2 linked regions of the Chitinophaga caseinilytica genome follow. The protein of the gene in region 2 interacts with the protein of the main gene of each other region in a pairwise test. Links are inferred from orthologs where the notes say so. Each region holds a gene or a part of one and is shown on either strand. Other genes may lie near its edges. The genes, in order: def and WJU22_RS06095.

Evidence for each region.
Region 1: the proteins of WJU22_RS06095 (region 2) and def interact in binary tests that used the Escherichia coli proteins (3 or more experiments, as listed by UniProt). The link is inferred for Chitinophaga caseinilytica from one-to-one orthologs.

Annotation. Positions count from the first base shown.
Region 1 is NZ_CP150096.1:6,110,049-6,113,083, forward strand. Bases 333-3,035 are described here. They hold def (peptide deformylase), read right to left. Parts: upstream 2,122-3,035; coding sequence 1,543-2,121; downstream 333-1,542. Other genes in these bases: WJU22_RS25275 (anti-sigma factor), read right to left, coding at 333-876; WJU22_RS25280 (RNA polymerase sigma factor), read right to left, coding at 892-1,407; ruvX (Holliday junction resolvase RuvX), read right to left, coding at 2,168-2,581; WJU22_RS25295 (UbiA-like polyprenyltransferase), read right to left, coding at 2,585-3,035. In the rest of the region: more of WJU22_RS25275, read right to left, coding at 19-332. UniProt on the Escherichia coli protein: Removes the formyl group from the N-terminal Met of newly synthesized proteins. Requires at least a dipeptide for an efficient rate of reaction. N-terminal L-methionine is a prerequisite for activity but the enzyme has broad specificity at other positions.
Region 2 is NZ_CP150096.1:1,426,698-1,429,981, reverse strand. The notes cover bases 303-3,254. They hold WJU22_RS06095 (aspartate-semialdehyde dehydrogenase), read left to right. Parts: upstream 303-1,259; coding sequence 1,260-2,249; downstream 2,250-3,254. Other genes in these bases: WJU22_RS06085 (DUF2461 domain-containing protein), read right to left, coding at 3,075-3,254; WJU22_RS06090 (hypothetical protein), read left to right, coding at 2,729-2,980; WJU22_RS06100 (lamin tail domain-containing protein), read right to left, coding at 303-1,160. In the rest of the region: more of WJU22_RS06100, read right to left, coding at 1-302; more of WJU22_RS06085, read right to left, coding at 3,255-3,284.

The sequences.
Region 1 (3,035 bases), 4.7 Mb from region 2 along the record:
ATCGGGCCTGCGGGGTTATCAGCCGGCCACTTTGCCTGCGAGGTACATGGCGGTGAGGGTGGGCGTGGGCGATCCGCCTTTCTTTTCGAGGGTAACGGCGAACATCTGGGCGCCGGGAACGGCTTTCATTTTCTGGAAGCCGGTGGCGGCGCTGCCCATTTCGAACACGCCGGCGTCTACGGGTTTACCGTTGACGATGCTCCACAGTTGGTACTGCTGATCGGCGGCGGGCTCGGGGAGGTTATGAACGGTGAGGAGAACTTCCTGTGTTTTCTGGTTCCAGTAAACGGTGGCGAGCAGGCCGGGCCTGGTGGGCGTAACCGTGTACATGTTGACCGTTTTCATGTTGCGGATAGTGGTGAGCATGGTCTGGCTTTCCTCCATCCGGGTTTGGAAGGTTTTGTTTTCGGCGAGCATGGTCTCCTTTTCGAGGACGATCGCTTCGTACTTCGCTTTCCATTCGTTCTGCTGGCCGGATTGCTGGAAGATGTAATATCCGCAACCGATGAGCCCGGCGATGGCGGCGGCGGCCACTACCCTCCATGCGGGATGCACGAGTTGCAGGGGCTTGCGCTCACGGGGAACTTCGGCCTCATAGGCGTATGCGGGCACGGGGCCTGCGGCCATGACGTCTACCATTTCGGCAGACTGGTCATTATTGATGAGGAGGAATAATTTATCTTTTTCAGTGGGCGGCGGCGGAACGCTCTGCATTTCGACATACCGTTCCATATCGAGCTGAACCGCGTCTACGGCGGCTTTCAGCTCCGGCGACTGGGCCATGGCGCTGTGCAGGTCCCGAACCTCAGGGTCGGTGGCCAGCCCGGCGACGTAGCTTTCAATGATACCGGATGATATGTAACGTTGAACGTCCACTTTGCTATTTACTGATTACAACTGTTTTAAAATGTTGCGCAACTGGATAATGGCGTTGCGCATCCGTGTCTTCACCGTTCCCAATGGAATATCCAGCAACCTGGCGATTTCTTCCTGGGTGCACCCCTTGTAGTAGGCAAGATCAATAATCGTCCGCTGTTCTTTGCTCAGCTTTTCCAGCACCTTGGTGAGGCCAAGATGATCCACGGATGGATGAACTGCAAGCTGACTTGTTTGTAGATATACGTCATTCGTGAGTTCATGGATTTTTTGATCCAGCTTGTGGGCTTTGGAACGGAGTGTGTCTATGGCGGTATTGCGGGCTATATTGAGCATCCAGGTAAACAGACGCCCCTTCTCTGTGTCGTATTTTTCTATCCCCCGCCAGATTTTTAAGAATACTTCCTGCAATACATCACTGGCAGCATTTTCATCATTGAGCACTTTCAGCACCACACCATACAGCGCAGGCGAATAGTGATCGTACAGGTACCCGAATATCTGCTGGTCTCTCGCGCGGAGGCCTTGCACCAGTTCGATTTCGGTATATGTATTAGAGGTTCCCAAGTGTTGGATTCGGAAATAGTGGCCCTAAAATAATAAAAATTATTACAATATCAATTAATCAGGCATAAATATATTTTTTAATGCCTTTTCTTGAAGGGATTATTTGGGGAAGATCATCTTATAATCCACACGGATCTTTCCTTTGGAAATATCGTCGAGGCGGCTTTTGATGAGGCGCTTCTTCAGCGGTTTCAGGTAATCGATGAACAGTTTGCCCTCGATGTGGTCGTATTCATGGAAAATCACCCGGGCCGTTACGCCATGGAAGGTTTGCTCGTGCGGCTGGAAGTTTTCGTCTACATACCGCAGCGTCACTTTTTCGGGACGGTACACATCTTCCCGCACTTTCGGGATGCTGAGGCATCCTTCGTTATACGCCCAATCGTCGCCATCGGTATCAACGATGTGCGCGTTGATGAACACCTGCTTCACACCCTTATCACCCGGAAAATCGTTCTGCTCGTCTTCCTCCAGGTTATCGATGATCTGCTTGCTGTCGATCACGAACAGGCGGATCGGCTTGTTGATCTGCGGCGCAGCCAGGCCCACCCCGTTGGAGGCGTACATGGTTTCCCACATATTATCGATCAATTGCGGCAGATTCGGGTAATCGGGCGTGATGTCCGGACAAACTTCCCGGAGCACGGCAGCTCCATAGGCTACGATTGGTAATATCATTGTTAATGCTAATCTGTTGGAAAATGCAAATTTACGAAAATTCCGGTCATCCGTTGAACTGAAGGTATTCCTGCAGCAGGATCGTGGCGCTGATCTCGTCTACAAGTCCCTTCTGCTGGCGGTCTTTCTTCTTCAACCCGCTGTCCAGCATACTCTGGAAAGCCATTTTGGAAGTGAATCGCTCATCCATCTGCTTAAGAGGCATTTCCGGGAAGTGCTTTTTCAGGATGCGGATGCACTCCTGCACCAGGGCCGTCGCGTCTGTCGCGGAACCGTCCAGGTTGCGGGGCATACCGATGATGATCAGCTCCACCGCTTCCCCAGCGAAATACTTCTTTAAATAAGGAATCAGCTCATGCGAAGGCACCATCCCCAACCCGGTGGCGATCATCTTCAAAGGGTCGGTCACCGCCAGTCCCGTACGTTTCTTGCCATAATCGATGGCCATTATTCTCGGCATTCGTCAGTTTTTGAAAATAAACATATCGGCGATGGCGAACACGGCGTATACGACGCTCGCGATCCCGTTGGAAGTCATGAAAGCGATGTTCACCCGGCTCAGATCGTCGGGTTTCACCAGTTTATGCTGCGTGATCAGCATGCCGATGAATACGGCCGCCCCGATCCAGTACACCCAGTGGAACCCGCCCATGAGCCCGATGGCGATGGCCAGCGCCGCCGTGATGACGTGCAGCACTTCCGAAAACCGGAGCGCACCGGGCTTGCCCAGCCATGCGGGAATGCTGTGCAACTGCTGCGAACGGTCGAAATCTTCGTCCTGCAGGCTATATATAATGTCGAACCCGCTCACCCAGCAAAGCACCATCACGCTCAGGAGCACCGGCAGCAGGCTGAAATAACCCGTTACCGCGAGGAAAGCCCCGATGGGCGCGAGCGACAGCCCCACACCGAGC
Region 2 (3,284 bases):
CCGTCCACCGAAAAGAGGCCGATGCCACCGGATTCTGCCGACAAAGCCGGCACCGTAGCGGCTTCCACCCGGCCCAGGCAGGCATATTGCCGGCAAAGGGCTTCCGGGGCGGCGCTCAGCGCCAGGTATTCTCCCGGGTACAGCAGCCAGGGCCGCCGCACCACGGGCGAAGGCGCCTTCCAGCCGTCGTCTGCCCGCACCGCCCAGCGCAATTCAGCCAGCTCAACAGGATACCGACCTTTATTATAGACTTCCAGGAAATCTTCCGTTCCCGCCTGCGGATCGGGGAGAATTTCGGTGATGACGATGTTTTCGGGGATGGAAGGCCGGCCGCAAGGGACCGGACCGCTGCCGGGCATGGCGCGCCCGGTACAATCTTTCAGCCCGGATGCGCGGAGCTGGAACATGGTCCCCCGGGGCATGGGTTCCGCCAGTTTCAGCAAAACGGTTTGGAAAGCCGGCGGTTCGGGGACGGCAGCGGCGATGCTGCGCTCCGAAGCATACGCGGCGATCGCGGAAGCGGAGGTACTGTCGACCGGCGCGGAAAAATGCAGGCGGACGTGGAGGCTGTCTGCCGAAGAAGCGCGGAGCAGCGCCGGCAACGGAGGTTCCGGGATCTGCGCCGCCACGGAATTGGCCCTGCCGGGCGTTCCACCGGAAGGGTCGTTCGAAAACGCCCAATTCACGGCACCTGCGCAGGGGAATGCGGGGTCTTTCATTTCGAGGCTCCATCCGCCGGAAGATTTGAAGCTCCCGGAAAACGGCCGCATGTCGACCGTCACGGCATGGATCACGCTTCCTGACGGGGATTCCAGGGAAAGGAGGTCTTCTTCATTATGTAACGCGAAAAAACTCCCGGCATCAACGACCGGGTGAAAAAGCGATGTTCCCTTCCGCGGGGCCACCACTACATAGCCGCCGGGCGACAGTGAAAAAGCGGGGAGCGTGGCCGAGCCACCGTTTCCACTCACTTTCCATCCGGCGAGGTTGATGGTGCGGGGAGACAGGTTCCTCAGTTCGATGAACTCATATTCCGGCAGGGAAACCGGGGGCGAGGGGTCTGCCATGATCTCGTGGATAATGACGTCGTGCGGCAGTGGGAGCAACGAATCGCCGCATGGCGCGCACATCAGCGCGCAGGCACAAACAATGACATGCATAACTTACATTTTTAATGGGTCAACAATCTGGCCGAATATATCAAAATTGTCGTTTGATATATTAATTTTGGGGTCTCATTTTAATTCATAATCAAAATCATGAAAGTAGCCGTAGTAGGCGCCACCGGATTGGTAGGCACCAAAATGTTGCAAGTACTCGCGGAAAGGAATTTCCCTGTGACGGAACTGATCCCTGTCGCTTCCGAAAAATCTGTTGGTAAGGAAGTGATGTTCAAGGGTAAGCCGTACAAGGTAGTAACCGCTGATACGGCTATTGGAATGAAACCGAACGTAGCCATCTTCTCCGCCGGCGGCAGCACCTCCACCGAATGGGCGCCCAAATTCGCGGAAGCGGGCATCACCGTGATCGACAATTCCTCCGCCTGGCGTATGGACCCCACGAAGAAACTCGTGGTACCCGAAGTGAACGCGGACGTGCTCACGCCGGAAGACAAGATCATTGCGAATCCTAACTGCTCCACCATCCAAATGGTGATCGTTCTCAAACCGCTCCATGTTAAATATGGCATCAACCGCGTGGTGGTGTCTACATATCAATCGGTGACCGGCACCGGCGTGAAAGCGGTAACGCAGCTCATGAACGAGCGCCAGGGCATTGCAGGTGAAAAAGCATATGCACACGAAATCGACCTGAACGTGATCCCCCAGATCGACGTGTTCCTCGACAATGGTTATACCAAAGAGGAAATGAAGATGGTGAAAGAAACGGTGAAGATCATGGGCGACGAAAAAGTGAAGGTGACCGCTACCACCGTGCGCATCCCTGTAATGGGCGGCCACAGCGAAAGCGTGAACATCGAGTTCGACAAAGACTTCGATCTCGCGGAAGTGCGCAACATCCTCGCGCAAACGCCGGGTGTGGTTGTGGTAGACGATCCTTCGAAAGCACAATACCCGATGCCGAAAGATGCGCACGATAAAGATGAAGTTTTCGTAGGGCGTATCCGCAGGGATGAAACGCAGGCGAATACACTGAACCTCTGGATCGTTGCAGACAATCTTCGCAAGGGAGCGGCAACAAACGCTGTACAAATCGCGGAATACCTCAACGGTAAAAACTGGCTGTAAGCATTCCTTGTAAAATAGTTATCCACAACGGCGCGGAAGGTCCCGCGCCGTTATTTTTTGTGTTAATACTGCTATCATCTTGCAGTTCAAGTCATTAACGAAAAAATATATTTTACCGATTTTCATTCATTATCATTCAACTATACGCATAACGCCGCCATGTGTCATTTATTCTCAATGTTTTGCGGCATTGAACATTTGGAATTTGCGTTTTTTTAATTTAAATTCACTTCCCCGTCACACATACGACGAGGCATATACGAATACTAGCGACTCTATTGACAAAAACGCGCAATGCGTTGACTGTACCTGCTTTCATCATTTTTTGTTAATGCAATCTGGACTAAAAACTACACGGAAGTAGTATAGATTTGTGAGGGATATAATTCACCTTTGACATTACAATCCTATGCTAATAAATTCTTTATCTGTATTATCCATGAAAACTAAACTATCAAATTAAACACCCTCTTTGTCCTATGAAAACCAACGCAAACCGTGAACTTTTGTTAATGCACAAGTTCACCGAAGAATGGAGCACTAACTTTTCCTCGCAGGTTTCCCGCATCATGAACATCGTTGATCAGAAGGATACGATGGATGGCATTATGCCTATCATCGAAGTGGCGAATGTATATAACCAGCGTTTCGCGCAGACGAGGATCGACAAGGAAAATTTATTAAAGAACCGTAAATCGCGTCCGTTTGAGTTTTTGATACACAAGAATTGATTTACTGTCTTTATTATTTTGCTACAGCAGTCTAGTTGCCGGATGTCTAAGCAAGACTTCTCCGGTAACTAGCAGGGCGGGGAGGGTATTTGGATTAATCTTCCTGAGCGGTATTCAGGAACCCTATGAAAGGGAGCATTGTCGAGAACACACGAAGAATTTCACGGACGAGCGTAGGTTGGGTAGCCGCCTCGTCGGAGACATGAGTTGTAACCACCAGACTTTTTAATTTGAGATAAGCAATTGCGGGATTGTCTTCATGATACCCCTGCGGCGCGTTCTTCAACGAGTCGCCGTTCACTTT